3 regions of the Mesorhizobium sp. Cs1299R1N3 genome follow, and region 2 is predicted to be linked to each of the others. Evidence: predicted binding sites of a transcription regulator. Region 2 holds the regulator's gene; each other region holds the start of a gene.
The links. The regulator PhoB, encoded in region 2, activates phosphate uptake and scavenging genes when phosphate is short. The targets are predictions, from matches to a motif close to TGTCATNNANCTGTCAT.
Positions count from the first base shown of each region.

Region 1: a site for PhoB is predicted at 2,347-2,363, ahead of O7B34_RS02255 (ceramide glucosyltransferase). Genes of this name have one in related genera too.
Region 3: a site for PhoB is predicted at 3,792-3,808, ahead of O7B34_RS27075 (acid phosphatase). Genes of this name have one in related genera too.

Region 1 is NZ_JAPYKQ010000001.1:481,770-488,143, forward strand. Features, by position in the region: gene O7B34_RS02250 (O-succinylhomoserine sulfhydrylase) at 1-1,067, shown strand, start outside; gene O7B34_RS02255 (ceramide glucosyltransferase) at 1,095-2,246, opposite strand; gene apaG (Co2+/Mg2+ efflux protein ApaG) at 2,467-2,859, shown strand; gene O7B34_RS02265 (Hsp33 family molecular chaperone) at 2,935-3,966, opposite strand; gene argF (ornithine carbamoyltransferase) at 4,131-5,042, opposite strand; gene O7B34_RS02275 (aspartate aminotransferase family protein) at 5,059-6,258, opposite strand.
Region 2 is NZ_JAPYKQ010000007.1:97,722-104,095, forward strand. Features, by position in the region: gene pstS (phosphate ABC transporter substrate-binding protein PstS) at 1-475, shown strand, start outside; gene pstC (phosphate ABC transporter permease subunit PstC) at 542-1,525, shown strand; gene pstA (phosphate ABC transporter permease PstA) at 1,529-2,380, shown strand; gene pstB (phosphate ABC transporter ATP-binding protein PstB) at 2,377-3,180, shown strand; gene phoU (phosphate signaling complex protein PhoU) at 3,206-3,913, shown strand; gene phoB (phosphate regulon transcriptional regulator PhoB) at 3,933-4,622, shown strand; gene O7B34_RS17380 (ROK family protein) at 4,625-5,872, opposite strand; gene xylF (D-xylose ABC transporter substrate-binding protein) at 6,143-6,374, shown strand, end outside.
Region 3 is NZ_JAPYKQ010000018.1:62,811-69,184, forward strand. Features, by position in the region: gene O7B34_RS27060 (aminotransferase-like domain-containing protein) at 1-365, opposite strand, end outside; gene O7B34_RS27065 (hypothetical protein) at 956-1,447, opposite strand; gene O7B34_RS27070 (DUF922 domain-containing Zn-dependent protease) at 1,506-2,135, shown strand; gene O7B34_RS27075 (acid phosphatase) at 2,188-3,720, opposite strand; gene O7B34_RS27080 (cytochrome-c peroxidase) at 3,932-5,152, shown strand; gene O7B34_RS27085 (SDR family oxidoreductase) at 5,407-6,111, opposite strand; gene O7B34_RS27090 (YybH family protein) at 6,352-6,374, shown strand, end outside.

The sequences.
Region 1 (6,374 bases), on a different contig from region 2:
CCCAGGCGGCGGAAGCCCGCTTCAAGGGCGAAGAGCCTGGCTTCATCTATTCGCGTTACGCCAACCCGACCGTCGACATGTTCGAAAAACGCATGTGCGCGCTGGAAGGCGCCGAGGACGCGCGCGCCACGGCGTCGGGCATGGCGGCGGTGACAGCGGCGCTGCTGTGCAGCGTCAAGGCCGGCGACCATATCGTGGCGGCGCGCGCGCTGTTCGGCTCCTGCCGCTGGGTGGTCGAGACGCTGGCGCCACGCTATGGCATCGAGGCGACTTTGGTCGACGGCACCGACATTGCCAATTGGGAAAAGGCGGTCAGGCCGAACACCAAGCTGTTCTTTCTGGAAAGCCCGACCAATCCGACGCTGGAAGTCGTCGACATCGCGGCCGTCGCCTCGCTTGCCAACTCGATCGGCGCGCGGCTTGTCGTCGACAATGTCTTCGCCACGCCGCTGCAGCAGAAGCCGTTGCAGCTTGGCGCGCACATCGTCGTCTACTCGGCCACCAAGCACATTGACGGCCAGGGCCGCTGTCTGGGCGGTGTCATCCTGTCGGACAAGAAGTGGATCGACGAAAACCTGCACGACTATTTCCGCCACACCGGCCCCAGCCTGTCGCCGTTTAATGCCTGGACCTTGCTGAAGGGCCTCGAGACGCTGCCGCTGCGCGTGCGCCAGCAGACGGAAAGCGCCGGCAGGATCGCCGACTTCCTGGCCGAGCAGCCGCAGATCGCTCGCGTCATCTATCCCGGCCGCGCCGACCACCCGCAGGCTGATATCGTCAAGAAGCAGATGTCGGGCGGTTCGACTCTGATCTGCCTCGACGTCAAGGGTGGCAAGCCGGCGGCGTTCGCCCTGCAGAACGCCCTCGACATCGTGCTGATCTCAAACAATCTCGGCGATGCCAAGAGCCTGATCACCCATCCGGCGACGACGACGCACAAGAATTTGAGCGACGAGGCCCGCGCCGAACTCGGCATCGGGCCTGGCACGCTCAGGCTGTCTGTTGGCCTGGAGGACGCCGACGACCTGCTGGAAGACATCGCGCAGGCGTTGCAGGCAGCTAGATAAGCTGCTTAGGAGTGTCGTCCGCGGCGATCAGGCGCGCGACGGCGTCTCTTCCAATTCGGCCGCCTTGGTGCGGATGGTCATGGCATTGCCGCGCCAGTCGACGGCGCCGCCGAGCCAGCCGCGCGCCCAGATGGACGGGAGCATCAAGTCGCGCGCGATCATCGCCGCGACCATGCGCGGCGACAGATGCCAGCCCTTGGACAAGGCCAGCGCGCATTCCGGAAGGTAGAAGGCCGCCAACACGGCAATCGCGGTTGCCCAGAGGCTGACGCCCGCGCTCGCCGCCGCAACCAGCGTTAGCGCGAGAGGCACCGCTGCGCCGGTCAGGATTTCCGGCGCGAAGAACAGCGGAAAGGTGACGCGGCGCAGGCGCGCCCAGCGGGCCTGGCGCGACCAGATCTCGCCAACGGTACGCTGGCCGAGCGGCTGCTCGAAGGGCGCCGCGACGAGATTGACGCGCAGGCCGAGGCCGTTGACCAGCTTGGTGGCGGCGGCGTCCTCGGCTATCTCGGCGGCCAGCGCGCGAATGCCGCCATTGGCGTCCAGCATCGGCTTGTTCCACAGCATGCTCTTGCCCTGGGCAAAGCCGAGGCCGAGCGCCTCGCCGGCATACTGCCAGCGGGCCTGCAATGTGTTGAGGAAGGCGCATTCGACATCGGCCCAGAAACCCTCGGGTCGCGAGCCGATCGGTGTCGAGCAGACAAGGCCGGTGTCGGATCGCCATGCCGCCATCATGTGCTCGACATAGTCCCTCGGCATCAAGACGTTGGAATCGGCGAGAATGACCCAGTTGTGGCGCGCCGCTTCCCAGCCCTTGACGCAATTGTTGAGCTTTGGATTGGCGCTGACACGGTCGTCACCGATCAGCAGCCGGGCCGGCACCTTGGAAAACCGGGCAATCGCCCTGTTTATCAGTTTGACCACCGGGTCGTCGGCATGGGCGACGCAGAAGATCAGCTCATAACGCGGCCAGTCGAGCGCGAAGGCGCGTTCCAGCGTTTCATGCGTGAACGCCTCGACGCCACGCGACGGGACGACGATCGATACCGGTTGCGACTTGCCGGCGGGCGGGGCGATCGTACCGCGCCGTTTCAGCCGTGAGGCGGCGAGCGAAATGCTGGCGGCGTTTGAAAGGATGAGTGCGGTCGAAAGCGAGGCGGCTATGAAGGTGAGTTCCATCGAGATCTGGTCACTCCGGAAAGGCGGCCCGCATCGTGGCCGTTTTCAACAGTTCGACAGAGCGCCGAGTCGCCCGGTTCGTGCACACCACCATTGTCCTGTGTCACTTAAATGACATTCTTTGCCGGCACCTGCGGTTCAAGGCTAGGCGCGACAAGACGCGCACGTTGACCTGCTCACCGGGAGCGTCGAAAATCGTCGGATTGTTTTGGAGCCGCTCATGTACCGCGCCGTGACGCGCAACATCGAAGTGCAGGTCAGGCCGTTCTATCTCGAGGACCGTTCGGACCCCTCGGAGAACCGCTATGTCTGGGGCTATCAGATAACGATCGACAACCAGTCGGACGAGTTCGTGCAGTTGTTGTCGCGCTACTGGCACATCACCGATGGTGCCGGCAGGGTCGAGGAAGTGCGCGGGCCGGGCGTTGTCGGCGACCAGCCGGAGCTCAATCCCGGCGACAGCTATCAATATACGTCCGGCTGCCCGCTCTCGACACCGTCCGGGATCATGGTCGGACGCTACACGATGCGCAACAAGCGCGGCGAGACGTTCGACATCGCTATCCCCGCCTTCTCGCTCGATCTGCCGGGGACAAGGCGCACGGTGAACTGAGCACCGGCGGTCGCGCTGCCCCTCATCCGCCCGTCGGGCACCTTCTCCCCGTGAACGGGGAGAAGGAAAGATAGCTCACTGAGCCGCAAATTCCGCCGGATCGAAGTCGTACCGCGTCGAGCAGAACTCGCAGGCGACGTGGATGCCGCCATCCTCGGTACTGTCCTTGATCTCCTGCGCGGAGAAGCCTTCGAGAATGCCGCGGATCTTGTCCCTGGAGCATGAGCACTGATCGGCGACTGGAACGCCGCCGAAGACGCGCACGCCATGCTCGTGGAACAAGCGGTAGAGCAGCCGCTCGGCGCCGATGGTCGGGTCGATCAATTCGGTCGGCTCGATGGTGCCGAGCAAGGCCAGCAACTCCTGCCAGGAATTGTCTGTGGGATCATGGATCTCCTCGCGCGGATCACCATCCCCACCCGGCAGGTCCGGAATGCGCATGCGCTCGGGCGATTGCGGCAGGAACTGCGCCAGGATACCGCCGGCGCGCCACTGCTCGCGCGCACCGCCGACACCGGGCGTCAGCAGCTTGGCGACCGAGAGCCTGAGGTCGGTCGGGATCTGTTCCGACTGGCGGAAATACGTGCGCGCCGCCTCTTCCAGCGTCTCGCCGTCGAGCTGGACGATGCCCTGATAGCGCTGCGTATGGGCGCCCTGGTCGATGGTCAGCGCCAGCACGCCGCTGCCAAGCAGCGTTTGCTGCGAGGTCTCGCCGGCCGCGATCAGTGCCTCCAGCCGGTCGGCGTCGAAACGCGCATAGGCGCGCAGCGCCGAGGGCGTGGAAAAGTCCGCGACCAGCATGTCGACAGGCCCATCGGTACGGGTCTGCAGGATGAACTTGCCTTCGAACTTGAGCGAGGTGCCGAGCAGCACCGTCAGCACACAGGCTTCCGCCAGCAGGCGGGCGACCGGCTCGGGATAGTCGTGGCGGCCAAGGATGGCGTCGAGCATCGGCCCGAGCTGGACCGTGCGGCCACGCACGTCGAGCGGACCGACTTCGAAGGGAACGACGTGATCGTCGCCGGCGTAGCCGAACTCGCCGAGTTTGGGGTGATGTTCAGTCACTTGATGGCTTTCCAACATGACAAAGCTCCAGGGCGCGGCCATGCGGCCCTGGTGGGCACATGCGTCCAAACGCGCTTGATTTGCGTGATGCGGCGCAGATAGGCATCGCGCCCCCGCAGATCAAGCGCCCAGACATTTCGGGCGCCCAGGCACTTCAGGCGCCCAGGCATTTCAGGGCATCAGTCATTTCAGGCACCCAAGAGACTTCAAGCACCGAGGCACCAGGCGAGCACGGCCTTCTGGGCGTGGAGCCGGTTCTCGGCCTCGTCGAACACCACCGAATGCGGCCCGTCGATGACCTCGTCGGTCACCTCCTCGCCGCGATGGGCCGGCAGGCAATGCATGAACAGGGCATCGGGCTTTGCCCTGGCCATCAGCGCTGCGTTGACCTGATAGGGTGAGAAGACATTGTGGCCGCGAGCGCGGTGTTCCTGGCCCATCGACACCCAGCAGTCGGTGACGATGCAGTCGGCCTGGTCGACGGCTTCCTCGGGCGAGCGGGTGAAATGCAGCTTGCCGCCATGCGCCCTGGACCAGTCGATATGCTTCTGCGCCGGTTCGCTGCCTTCGGGCACGGCGACGTTGAGATTGAAGCGGAACCGTGCCGAGGCCTCGAGCAGCGAGTGCAGCACATTGTTGCCGTCGCCGGTCCAGGCGATCGTCTTTCCAGCCACCGGCCCGCGATGCTCCTCGAAAGTCATGATGTCGGCCATCAGCTGGCAGGGATGGGTGTCGTCGGTCAGGCCGTTGATCACCGGGACGGTTGCGTTCTCGGTCAGCTCCAGCAGCCGCTCATGCGAGGTGGTGCGGATCATGATCGCATCGACGTAGCGCGACAGCACCTTGGCGGTATCGGCGATGGTCTCGGAGCGGCCTAGCTGCATCTCGGTGCCGGTCAACATGATGGTCTCGCCGCCAAGCTGGCGCATGCCGACGTCGAAAGAAACGCGGGTGCGCGTCGATGGTTTGTCGAAGATCATCGCCAGCACCTTGCCTTCGAGCGGCTTGGTCCGCTCACCGGCCTTGAGACGCGCCTTTCGCGTCACCGCGTCATCCAGCATGAAGCGCAAATCGCCTTCGGAAACGGTGGAAAGATCAGTGAAATGGCGGACTGACATCAGGAATGGTTCCGGATTACTTCGCGGCGGCGGAGGCCATGGCCTCCGACAGGCCCTTGGCGCCAGCGCGGATGCGGTTGAGCGCTTCGTGAATCTCGGCATCGGTGACGGTGAGCGGTGGCAGCAGGCGAATGACGTTGTCGCCGGCCGGAACGGCCAGCAAATGCTGGTCGCGCAGCGCCATGTTCACCTTGCCGTTGGGCATCGCGCATTTGAGGCCGAGCATCAGCCCGGTGCCCCTGATATCCTCGACAATTTCGGGGAATTCGTCAGCTATTGACGCAAGCCCCTGCTTCATCAGCAGCGCCTTGCGCTGGACATCCTCGAGAAAGCCATCTTCCAGCACCACGTCGAGCACGGCGTTGCCGACCGCCATTGCCAGCGGATTGCCGCCGAATGTGGTGCCGTGCACGCCGGCGGTCATGCCGACGGCCGCCTCGTCGGTGGCAAGGCAGGCGCCCATCGGGAAGCCGCCGCCAATGCCCTTGGCGATTGCCATGATGTCGGGCGTCACACCCGACCACTCATGCGCGAACAGCTTGCCGGTACGGCCGATGCCGCACTGGACCTCGTCATAGATCAACAACAGGCCGTGCTGTTCGCAGAGCTGCCGCAGCCGCTTCAGCGACTGTGTCGGCACCGGACGGATACCGCCCTCGCCTTGCACCGGCTCGATCAGGATCGCGGCGGTCTCCGGCGTGATCGCCTTTTCAGCGGCGTCGATGTCGTCGAAACCGACCTGGTCGAAGCCCTCGACCTTGGGTCCGAAGCCTTCGAGGTATTTGTACTGGCCGCCAGCCGCGATGGTCGCCAGGGTGCGGCCATGGAAGGCGCCTTCGAAGGTGATGACGCGGAAGCGCTCGGGATGGCCCTTGACGAAGTGGTAGCGCCGCGCCGTCTTGATCGCGCATTCCAGCGCCTCGGCGCCGGAATTGGTGAAGAACACCTTGTCGGCGAAGGTGGCATCAGCCAGCCGCTCGCCAAGCCTGCTCTGCCCCGGGATTTCATAGAGATTGGAGACGTGCCAGAGTTTCGCCGCCTGTTCGGTGAGGGCCGCGACCAGATGCGGATGACCGTGGCCAAGCGAATTGACCGCGATACCGCCGGCGAAATCGAGATATCGCTCGCCCTTGTCGGTAACCAGCCAGGTGCCTTCCCCATGGTCGAAGGCCAGGGGTGCGCGAGCAAAGGTCTCGTAAAGCGCCGAACCGCTCATTATATGCGTCTCCGGTACCGGAAAATCAAAAAAGCCGCCAAAGCGGCGGCCTTCTGCGGCTTATCGTGTTTTTCGGCCATGAAGTCAACGAAAACGTCGCGTAGTGGCGCGCGGCA
Region 2 (6,374 bases):
GCCGACCGGCGTCGGCGCCAAGGGCAGCGAAGGCGTTGCCAACACCGTCAAGCAGACCGACGGCGGCATCGGCTACGTCGAATATGCCTATGCCAAGCAGAACAAGCTGTCCTACTCCAAGATGGTGAATGCAGCCGGCAAGGTTGTCGAGCCGTCGCTCGAATCCTTCGGCGCCGCCGCTTCGAATGCCGACTTCAAGGGCGCGAAGAACTTCAACGTCATCATCACCAACGAGCCCGGCGACGCCACCTGGCCGATCGCCGCCTCGACCTGGGTGCTGATCCACAAGGCTCCGGACGATGCCGCTGCCACCGGCGAAGCGCTGAAGTTCTTTGCCTGGGCCTACAAGGACGGCAAGGAAACCGCCAAGGCGCTCGACTATGTGTCGATCCCCGACAGCGTCGTCGACCTGATCAAGGCTTCGTGGAAGGCCGACATCTCGGCCGGCGGCAAGCCGGTCTACGCTGGCGAGTAACATCACCCGAAGGAGCGCCGCTTCACGCGGCGCTCCTTTTTCTCAACACAAAGAGCCGAGCTTGACATGAGTGCTGTCCAGGAAGCCTTGCCAGCCATTAAGGGCTCGCGCGACGCCATCGTCAGACGCTTCGCGTTAACAGATTCGATCTTCCATGGGCTGACCCGCGCCGCCGCCATTCTCGTGCTGGTGCTGCTTGGCGGCGTCGCCATCTCGTTGTTTGCCGGTTCCTGGCAGGCACTGTCGACCTTCGGCTTCTCGTTTCTGACCAGCGAGAGCTGGAACCCGGTGACGGAGAAATTCGGCGCCCTGGCGCCTATCTATGGCACCATTGTCACATCGGCCATCGCCATCCTGATCGCCGTGCCGCTCGGCATCGGCATTGCCATTTTTCTCACCGAGCTTTGCCCGCGCCCGCTTCGGCGCCCAATCGGCATGGCGGTGGAACTGCTGGCCGGCATTCCTTCGATCATCTACGGCATCTGGGGCCTGTTCGTCCTGGCGCCGTTCCTGCAGACGACGGTGCAGCCCTTCATCATCAGCGTTTTCCATGGCGTTCCCGGCCTTGGCAGCCTGTTTGCCGGTCCGCCCTACGGCATCGGCCTGCTGACCTCGTCGCTGATCCTCGCCATCATGGTGCTGCCCTTCATCACCTCGATCACCAAGGACGTGTTCGACACGGTGCCGCCGGTGCTGAAGGAGTCCGCCTACGGCATTGGCTGCACGACCTGGGAAGTGACACGCCGCGTCGTCATCCCTTACACCCGCATCGGCATCATGGGCGGCGTCATGCTCGGCCTTGGCCGCGCGCTCGGCGAAACCATGGCGGTGACCTTCGTGATCGGCAATGCGCACCGCATCTCGACCTCGCTGTTCGCGCCGGCAACGACAATCTCCGCGACCATCGCCAATGAATTCACCGAAGCCGTCGGCGATCTCTACACGTCCTCGCTGGTGGCGCTCGGCTTGATCCTGTTCGTCATCACTTTCCTCATCCTTGCCATCGCACGCTACATGCTGATGCGCATCGACGCCCGCACCGGAGCCTGACCGATGTCGACAGCCTCGTCGCTTCACAGCCGCCGCAAGACCAGAAACTCGGTGATGATGACGCTGTGCGTCGCCGCCGCGGGCATCGGGCTTGCCTGGCTGGCACTGATCCTCGGCGCTTTGGTCTACAAAGGCGCAGCCGGGCTCTCCCTTGATGTGTTCACGCAGATGACGCCGCCCCCCGGCGATGCCGGCGGCCTGCTGAACGCTATCTATGGCAGCGTGGTGATGACGGTCATCGCCGTTATCGTCGGCACGCCAATCGGTGTTCTGGCCGGCACCTACATGGCCGAATACGGCCGCTTCTCGAAACTCACCACCGTGGTGCGCTTCATCAACGACATCCTGCTGTCGGCGCCGTCGATCATCATCGGCCTGTTCGTCTACGAATTGATGGTGCGGCCGATGGGGCATTTCTCGGCGATCGCCGGCGCCGTCGCGCTGGCCATCCTGGTCATCCCCGTGGTCGTGCGCACCACCGAGGACATGCTCAACCTGGTGCCGAACGCCTTGCGCGAAGCCGGCACCGCGATCGGCGCGCCGCGCTGGGTGGTCATCAAATCAGTGGCTTACCGTGCAGCACTTTCCGGCATCGTCACCGGCATATTGCTGTCGATCGCCCGCATCTCCGGCGAGACGGCGCCGCTGCTCTTCACCGCGCTCAACAACCAGTTCTGGTCGAGCAATCTCAACGCGCCGATGGCCAGCCTGCCGGTCACCATCTTCCAGTTCGCTCTCAGCCCCTATGAGGAATGGCAGCAGCTGGCCTGGACCGGCGCACTCATAATCACATTGACGGTTCTCGCGCTCAGCATCTTTGCGCGCAGCCTGACCGGACGCAGAGAGGACAAATGAGCCAGATGTTGTCTCCAGACATGACGATTGCCACCGAGGCAGCCGCCAAGGCGAAGATCGAGGTCAAGAACCTCAATTTCTACTACGGCCAGTCGAAGGCGCTGAAGGACATCACGTTGTCGCTGCCCGAGCGCAGCGTGACGGCCTTCATCGGACCGTCGGGTTGCGGAAAGTCGACGCTGCTGCGCGTCTTCAACCGCATCTACGAACTCTACCCCAAGCAGACCGCCGAGGGCCAGGTGCTGCTCGACGGCCAGAACGTTCTCGACCGCTCGCAGGATCTCAACCTGCTGCGTACCAAGATCGGCATGGTGTTCCAGAAGCCGACGCCGTTCCCGATGTCGATCTATGAGAACATCGCCTTCGGCGTCAGGCTCTATGAGAAGATCAGCAAGGCCGAAATGGACGGCCGTGTCGAGCAGGCGCTGAAGCGCGCCGCATTGTGGACCGAGGTCAAGGACAAGCTGAACGCCAGCGGCCTCAGCCTGTCAGGCGGCCAGCAGCAGCGTCTTTGCATCGCCCGCACCGTGGCGGTGAAGCCGGAGGTCATCCTGCTCGACGAGCCGGCCTCGGCGCTCGATCCGCTGTCGACCGCCAAGATCGAGGAACTGATCGACGAGTTGCAGGCCGACTACACGATCGTCATCGTCACCCACAATATGCAGCAGGCGGCGCGCGTGTCACGCCAGACGGCTTTCATGTATCTGGGCGAACTGGTCGAATTCGACAAGACCGAGAAGATCTTCACGTCGCCTCGCGAGAAGCGCACCCAGGACTACATCACCGGCCGCTTCGGCTGATATCACGCATACGAGGACCAGGATCATGGCCGAACATACAGTCGCAGCCTTCGACGAGGATCTCGGACAGATCAGCAGGCTGATCAGCGACATGGGCGATCTCGCCGGCACGATGGTCGGCGGCGCCACCAAGGCGCTGCTGAATTCCGATAACGCGCTGGCACAGCGCGTCGTCTCCGACGATGCCATCATGGACGCGCGCCAGCGCGAACTCGACGACCGCGCCATCACCCTGATCGCCAAGCGTCAGCCGATGGCCGACGATCTGCGTCACGTCGTCGGCTCGATCCGGATGGCGGGCGATCTCGAGCGCATCGGCGACCTTGCCAAGAACATTGCCAAGCGCGTCGGCTCCGTCGGCCTCTCCGCCACGCCGCGCGACCTGTCGCATTCGATCGACTCCATGGCGCAGCTGGTGCTGATCCAGGTGCAGGGCGTGGTCGAGGAATACGCGGCCGGCGATGCCGCCGCGCTCGCCAAGCTCAGGAATGACGACGAACGCATCGATGTCAAATACACATCGGTGTTCCGCGAACTCCTGACCTACATGATGGAGGATCCGCGCAACATCACGGCTTGCACGCATCTTTTGTTCTGCGCCAAGAATCTCGAACGCATCGGCGACCACGTGACCAACATTGCCGAGAATGCATATTATGTGCTGACCGGCACGCAACTGCCCGCCAACCGTCCGAAGCAGGACGAGACGGCGATGTCGGTGCCGGCGGCTTGACGGCAGGGATGATCAATCGATGATCGCGCCACGCATCATGGTGGTGGAGGACGAGGAGCCGCTCGGCGTGCTCCTCCGCTACAATCTGGAATCGGAAGGCTACCAGGTCGAGGTGGTGACGCGCGGCGACGAAGCCGAGATCCGCCTCCAGGAGAACGTGCCCGACCTCCTGGTGCTCGACTGGATGGTGCCGGCGGTTTCCGGCATCGAACTCTGTCGGCGCCTGCGAATGCGGCCCGAGACCGAGAGGCTGCCGATCATCATGCTGACGGCGCGCGGCGAGGAGAGCGACCGCGTGCGCGGCCTCTCGACCGGTGCCGACGACTATCTGGTCAAGCCGTTCTCGACACCGGAATTCATGGCCCGGGTCAAGGCGCTGCTGCGCCGCGCCAAGCCGGAAGTGCTGTCCAGCGTGCTCAAGGTCGGCGACATCGTGCTCGACCGGGAATCGCACCGGGTCTATCGCAAGAAGAGCGAGATCCGGCTCGGGCCGACCGAGTTCCGCCTGCTCGAATTCATGATGCGTCATCCCGGTCGCGTGTTCTCGCGCAGCCAGCTGCTCGACAATGTCTGGGGCGAGACGATCTATATCGACGAGCGCACCGTGGACGTGCATGTCGGCCGGCTGCGCAAGGCGGTCAACAACGGCCGCATGCCGGACGTGATCCGCACCATTCGCGGCGCGGGCTACGCGATCCGCGAAGACTGAAATCAGGCTACATTCTTGCCCGGAACGCCGGGCCTCGCCAGCACGCCCGGCGCGAAAATCTCCTGGTCGACGAAGGTCAGCGCCCGCATGGCGCAACCTTCGCGGATGAGCGGCAGCTCGTTCGGCTCGGTGTCGAAGGAAATCGATTCCGAATGCTGGCCGCCGGCGGTCTGGGCGATGGCCTCGCGCAAGGCCGGCTCGATTAGGTCGAAGGCGGCGGCGCTGACGCCGACCATGGCGACGGGTGCGGGATCGATCAGAGCGAACAGGCTGCCCAGCCCATAGCCCAGCGCCTCGCCGGCCTTGCGATAGGCTTCGCGCTCCGGTCCGTCTTTCTCCCTTGCCGTCGCGGCGAGTGCCCGCATCTGCGCATCGCTGACATCGGCGACCGGTTCGGCGTCCTCGCCAAGCTGCCTGGCGTTGCGCCAGATGGCGTAGTTGCCGGCATAGGCCTCGACGCAGCCGCGCCGCCCGCAGCGGCAGAGCGCGCCTCCCGGGCGATGGATCATGTGGCCGAACTCGCCTCCCGACGAATGCGTGCCGGTGAAAAGCTCGCCCTTCAGCACCAGGCCCATGCCAATGCCGTGCGAGAGCAGGATGGCGATGAAGTCGTCGCGGTAGCGTTCGGGGTCGCGCCAGCGCAGCGCCACCGCCATCATGTTGCAGTCGTTCTCCATGGTGGCGGGGATGCCGAACTCGGCTTCAAGTATGTCGGCGAAGGGAATATCCGTCTGCGGCGTGATCGGCGACCACAGCATCGCACGCGCCTCGGTGTCGGTGATGCCCTGGATCGCCAGCGCGATGCGGGCAATACTGCGGACGTCGAGATCGGGGTCCTCGAGGCGCCGCCGCACTATTGCCGTGCATTCGCCGATCAGCGCCTCGCGCGATATGGTCAGCGTGTCCAGCCGGCGCTGTTCCTCGGCGACCACCTGGCCGGAATAATCGATGACGGCGACGGACAGGAAATTCAGCGACAGCACCACGGTCATCACAGCCGCGGCCTCGGGGTTGAGACCAAGGCCAACCTGCGGCCGGCCGCGTTTCAGTGAACCGGCCTCGTTCGGCTTGCCTTCGGTCAGGATACCCTCGTCGATCAGGTCGGCTGATATCGCCGATATGGTCGAGTGGCTGAGGCCGGTGGTGGCGGCGATCTCGGTGCGCGAGGGCTGACCACCCTGACGCACGGCTGCAATCACCATGGCGCGGTTGCGCCGGCGCAGATCGTCGTGGCGGATTCCGACCGACATGCTTCCCACATCCTCCCGTCGCCGCGGTTCTTGACACCCCCTCGAACATCTCCGGCAACGGGCCGAATACTGGCAGAAGCGGCAGGAGCTGTCATTTATTTATTGCGGGACTCGAAAAAAGGGTCCCGGCACCTCAAAATCCATCAGAATCGATGTTGACAGTGTTCCGACGATGGATCAGTGTTTTTTCGAGGCTCGAAAAAATAGGGCCTTTGTGCCGGCCTTCGGGCCAGTTTGGTCGCGCCATACGCGGCGCAGGGAGGATATATCATGAAGAGATTCACAGTCGCCATCCTGGCGGGTGTCGCCATGTCGCTGACGCTGGCGCCGGTGGCGCAGGCGAAGGACAAGGTCATCGGCGTTTCGTGGTCGAATTTCCAGGAAGAGCGCTGGAAGACCGACGAGGCCGCCATGAAGAAGGCGATCGAGGCCGCGGGCGACAAGTACATTTCCGCCGATGCGCAGTCCAATCCCGGCAAGCAGCTGACCGATGTCGAAAGCC
Region 3 (6,374 bases), on a different contig from region 2:
AAGGCCTGCAGCGCGCCGAGATAGGTTGGCCATGTCACCAGCGCGGTATCGCCCGGCGACAGGAACAGCTTGCCGAGATAATCCAGCGCCTGCTGCGAGCCGGAGGTGATGAAGATGTTGCCCTCGTCACAGGCGATACCAAGCTTGCCCATCTGCCCGGCAAGCCAGCGCCGCAACGGCAGATAGCCTTCCGAGACCTGGTACTGCAATGCCGCCCCGGCTTCCGCCCCGCCCAGCACATCGGCATAGGCATCGCGGATGGCGTCGGCCGGAAACAGTGACGGATCGGGAATGCCGCCGGCGAATGAGATGATGTCGGGCTGGTCGAGCAGCTTCAAAAGCTCGCGGATTTCCGACGCCTTCATGCGCGTCGAGCGCGAAGCCAACAGGTTCAAAAGGGTCAAGACATGCCTCCCCGACGTTTCTTATATAGGTCAACCTAACTGACCTATATCCGCTTTGCCGGGCGATTTGAATAGTGCCTGAAAGGCTTCCGCTATACGCCAGTCGCCGCCAAGCCGGAACCGGCGACAGCGTGCTGGCGTCCGCTAAAGGCTCTTCTTGTAGCCAATATGGCTGGCGGTGAAGCCCAAGCCTTCATAATTGGATGTTGGCCATAGCGGATGAGATACGGCCAGCCGTCCCCGGCGGCAAGGTTCAGCTCCCCCTTGTGGGGGAAGGTGGCCTCGCGAAGCGAGGTCGGATGAGGGGTGTTCCAGCTTGGCAACATGCTTCTCGCGACACCACATTACGCTGAATTATCAACGGATTTTCTTTCGGCACCCCTCATCCGTCTCGGCGCTACGCGCCGATCCACCTTCTCCCACAAGGGGAGAAGGAAGAGGCGTCACCGCTCGCGAAGTTGGATGTGACAATGGGCTAGTGGCGGGCTGATGTTCAGATGTCAGGATGACGACAATATGGATAGCCGCCACAGCTGCCGCACAGCACCCGATCAATCCCCGTCCGCCGCGGGCTTGGCCTTGCCGCACTGCGCCAGCACCTTGCCGATGGCCGCGCTCGATCCCTTCAGCGGAAAGCTGATAGCGCCATATTTGGCCGCGCTGACCGACACGTCCCCCTTCGAGCGCAGCAGGTCGAGCAGCGGATCGGCCTTGGCGAGATCGACCACGAAATAATTGTACATTTCCTCCAGCTGCAGCGTCTTGGTCACCGTCTTGCCATCGGCCTTGAAGTCGAACGAACCGTTGATGCCCGGTTCCAGTTGCGGGCCGCTGGCACCGAGGTCGTAGCTCAGCACCGGATTGTCGAAACAGGTCAGCATCAACTGCGCGTCGCCTTTCGGCCCGCCGCAGACGGAAGCCGTCAGCACGCTGCCGCCCTCGTCTTCTTCCATCTTCGCGCTCCAGCCGCAGGATGCGGCAAAGGCCGGCTCAGTGCCAAGCAATGCCGCCAAGGCTCCGGCGGCAACGAGATATCTTTTCATGACTTCCCCCTTCGGGCATTTGCAGCACCCGCCGGCAGCATATAGGAAAAGCCATTGAATGGCATTGCATGTGCGGGGGGCCTTGGTGTTGAGAGCTTGTATTCGCCTGTGTCTTGTGACAGCCGCCCTGGTGGCCTCGCCGCTCGCCGCGCAGGCCGAATGGAAGCCGGTCGAGAAGGTCGAGACCTACGCCATTTCAGGCCAGTCCGGGCTGGAGCTCTACCGGTCGATCGGCCAGAACGGGCCGAATGCCGGCATTGCCCGCGCCATCGCCCACACCAATTTCAAGCTGACCTGGGGGGTCAGGAACTACAAGCCTACCGGCAAGGCCTGCGTGCTGACGGCGGCGAAGCCGAAACTGATTATCACCTACACCTTGCCAAGCCCCTCCGCGCCGCTGCCGCCGGCCGTCCAGAAGAGCTGGGAAGTGTTCATCGCCGGCGTCAGTGCCCATGAGAAGGTCCATGGCGCCAGCATGATACAAATGGTCAATGACATCGAAGTCGCGACCGACGGCCTGACTGTTCCCGATGATCCCAAATGCAGCAAGACCAGGGCCGAGGTGGTCCGTCGGCTCGACGCGATCTCGAAGGCCCGGGTGCAGGCAAGCCGCGATTTCGACCGCGTCGAACTCGGCCAGGGCGGCAATCTGCAGAAGCTCATTCTTGCCCTGGTGAATGGCGGCTGAGATGGCCACCGCGCCCCGCGGCGCGGCGGCGTATCCGCGATTCGGGTCGGGTCTACCGGCTGAGGTCCAGCGCCGCGCTCAGGTCGCCCATCGGCGGCTCGCCATTGGCGGCCAGCGCTTTGTCGCGGGCAACGATGCCGGTCAGTACCGGCAGGTCGTAGCGCGCGGTGATGAAGCGCACGATCGACGTCGTGTCGTATTGCGTGTGGTCGACCGTGCCCATCCTGGCATAGGGCGAGACGATGAAGGCCGGGACGCGGTTGCCCGGGCCCCACCGGTCGGCCCTGGGCGGCGCGACATGATCCCAGAAGCCGCCATTCTCGTCATAGGTGACGACCACCAGCATGTGGCCCCATTGCGGGCTCTTCTCCAGATGCGAAATGAGGTCGGCCAGATGCCGGTCGCCGCTGGCCACGTCGGCATAGCCGCCGTGCTCGTTGAGATTGCCTTGCGGCTTGTAGAAGGCGACCTGCGGCAGCTTGCCGTCGTCGATCGCCTTGATGAACTCGGCGCCATCCAGGCCGCCGTCCCGCAGATGCTCGGTGCGCGCGGCGGTGCCGGGCGCGTAGGCGGCGAAGTAGTTGAAGGGCTGGTGATGGAACTGGAAGTTCGGCACCGGCGTCGCGTTCTTGCCGTCGAGCGTTGCCTGCCAGGCGCCGGCATACCAGGCCCAGCTCACTCCTTTCAGCGACAGCAGATCGCCGATGGTGATGTCGTGCTGCGGCGGCAGCGTGGTGGGCGCGGCCGGGTCGGCCAGCGCCTTGTCGCCGCCCTCGGCCGGCTTGTTGGCGCTCGGCTGATAGGGCGGCTGCATGGTGTTGACGGCATGGAAGTCGGGCGTGATGGCGCCGTCATTGACGAATTTCGGTACGCCGCCGAGTGCCGAGGCCGGCGAATTGTCGGCGACCTTCAGTGTCGTGCCGTCGGCCTCGACCACGGCGATCTGGCCCTTGATCGGACTGGTGTCGGCGTGCGGGTAGACCGGCGTACAGGCGCAGGCGAGCTGGAAATGGTTGAGGAAGGAGCCGCCGAAGGCGCCCTGGAAGAAATTGTCGGCCAGCACATACTTCTTCGCGACCTGCCACATCGGCAGGATGGAGCCATCATAGTGGCCCATGACAAGGCCGCCGGAATCGGCCCAGGCGACGAATTTATCGTTCTTGCCGCCGTCGATCTGCATCTGCTCCTGGTAGAAGCGGTGCCACAGATCATGGGTGATGACGTTGGTGCCCTCGTTGAAGCCCTTGGGATCGTCGATGGCGAAGGCGGCGTTGGCGAGATGCGCGGTCTCAGCCTCCGTCACGACAGGCGTGACGCCCTTTCCGGTCAGCCCGCCCCAGGCCGGCGGCAGCTCGGTGAGCGGCTTGCCGTCGCGGTCAAGCTGGCGCGCCTGATCGGCCGAGACATTGGCCAGCCCGTTGGCGCCGGGGAAGCCGCCATAGAGATTATCGAAGCTGCGGTTCTCGGCATAGATGACGACGACGGTGTCGATCTTGTCGAAGCCCGCAGGGGCGGCATTGGCCGCGAGGGGAAGCAGGGCCGAACCGGCCAGGCAGAAGGAAGTGAGGAGCTTGAGCCTCGTCATCGGGAAGACCTCGTGGCTTGACTGTGGCTGGAGGGGCGCGGAAACCATAGGGGCAGCTAACGTGGATGCCTTGTCACCTTTGTGACATCCGCCGCTGCGGCGAACACGGTTTCGTGAGCACAGGGGCCGGTCATCAATCCGTTGCACTCCATTCCTATTTCCCGGCCAAAGCGGACCATGCTCCATGAAGACGAGACGATGGAAAAGCCTGATGATCGCGATTGCCGCGATCTCGACATTTGGCTGTGCCGCGCCCGCGAGTACGGCGGATGGCGTCCATCCCGGTCCGCTATCCCGCGCGCAAGCTTTCGCGCGCGCCGAGGCGCTGAACGCCTTGGGGCGAAAGATGTTCTTCGACCCGGCGCTGTCGGCCTCGGGCAGGCAGGCCTGCTCGTCCTGCCATGATCCGCGCCATGCTTTCGGTCCGGCCTCGGCAGCTCCGGTCGAGATGGGCGGGCCGCATCTCGACCGGCCCGGCGTGCGCGCGGTGCCCTCGCTGCGCTATCTCCAGGCCGCTCCCGCCTTCACCGAGCACTTCTACGATTCCGAGGACGAAGGCGACGAGAGCGTCGACAACGGTCCGACCGGCGGCCTGACCTGGGACGGTCGCGCCGACCACGGCAAGGATCAGGCGAAAATCCCGCTGCTCTCGCCCTTCGAGATGGCCAACAAGGATGCGGGGGCGGTCACCGCCGCCTTGCGCAGATCGGCCTATGCCGACGAGTTCAAGGCAACGTTCGGCAACGATGTCTTCGACCGCCCGGGCGACGCCTTCGACGCCGCCGCCGAGGCGCTCGGCACGTTCGAGCAGAGCGCCGCCGATTTCTACCCCTATTCCAGCCGCTACGACGCCTTCCTCGCCGGCAAGGCGACGCTGTCGGCGCAGGAACGGCGCGGCCGCGCCCTGTTCGAGGACGAGGCGAAAGGCAATTGCGCCTCCTGCCACCTCAGCGAACCCGCCAATGACGGCGAGCCGCCGCAATTCACCGATTTCGGCCTGATCGCCATCGCCGTGCCGCGCAATCCGGCCATCCCGGCCAACGCCGACCCCGCCTATGCCGATCTCGGCCTGTGCGGCCCGCTGCGCACCGATTTCCACGGCCGCACCGGCTATTGCGGCCTGTTCAAGACACCGACGCTGCGCAATGTCGCGCTGCGCAAGAGTTTCTTCCACAACGGCTATTTCCACACGCTGCGCGACGCCGTCGCCTTCTACGCCAGCCGCGACACCGACCCCGGCCACTGGTATCCCAGGAATGCAGACGGCACGGTGAGGCAATATGACGATCTGCCAAAGGCATACTGGAAAAATCTCAACCAGGACCCACCCTTCAACGGCAAGAAACCCGGCGACAAGCCGGCGCTCAACGACACCGAGATCGACGACATCGTGGCGTTCCTGCAGACGCTGACGGATGCGGATCAGCGGTGACGGGCCACTGAAGCGTCGGGACGAGCATGGCACCCAAAACGGAACGCCGGCGGGCCAGCGCCCCCCTCTGTCCTGCCGGACATCTCCCCCTCAAGGGGGGAGATCGGATGTCACCATGGCTTTCGCTAATTTTCGGTGTTGAGGAAAAGAACCGGCGCCAAAGCTGCCAATCTCCCCCCTTGAGGGGGAGATGCCCGGCAGGGCAGAGGGGGGCGCTGGCCCTCCGGCGTCTCCAAAAAATCGGACCAAATCCCTCACAGCGCCCGGATAACACCCCCATCCACGCGGATACTCTGCCCGGTAATATACCCGGCCCCTTCCGAAGCCAAAAAAGCAATGGTCGCGGCGATCTCCTCGCTCGTCCCGTAGCGTTGCATCGGCACATTGTCGCGGCGCTCTTCGGTGGTGGGCAGGCTGTCGATCCAGCCGGGCAGCACATTGTTCATGCGCACATTGTCGGCCGCATAGGTGTTGGCGAAAATCTTGGTGTAGGCGGCAAGGCCGGCGCGGAACACGGCCGAGGTCGGGAACATCGCGTTCGGCTCGGCCACCCAGGCCGTCGAGATGTTGATGATGGCGCCGCCCTTCTGCTTGACCATCTGCGGCGCCACGATGCGCACCGGCCGGATGACGTTCATCAGGTAGACGTCCATGCCGGTGTGCCACTGCTCGTCCGTGATCTCCAGGATCGGCGCGCGCGGCCCATGGCCGCCGCTGTTGACCAGCACGTCGATGCGGCCATAGCGCTCCAGCGTCAGGTCGGCGAGACGCTGCAGGTCGTCGTTCGACTGGTTGGAGCCGGTGACGCCGAGTCCGCCCAATTCCTTGGCCAGCGCCTCGCCCTTGCCGGACGAGGACAGGATCGCCACCTTGAACCCATCCGCCGCCAGGCGCTTGGCCGCCGCCGCGCCCATGCCGCTGCCACCGGCCACGATGACAGCTGTTTTTTCTGAATTCATTGGGTTTTCCTTCTCGGGTTCGGCAAAACTGCAACCGGCATGGCCGACGCTGAGGCACCGTATAGCCGGTTTCCTCGGCCAGTTCGAACCGGAAAGGCTGATCCAGGTTGCAGAAAAACTCAATGCGAGCGGGCGCCACCCGATCAGCCTGCGATCGCCGCCGCAACCGTTGTTGCTGATACGGCGGACCGCACTATCTCTGCTCTCGCCGATGTCCGAACTCACCCGGAGGACTGCGCGATGAACGACGACGAAAAAGCCAT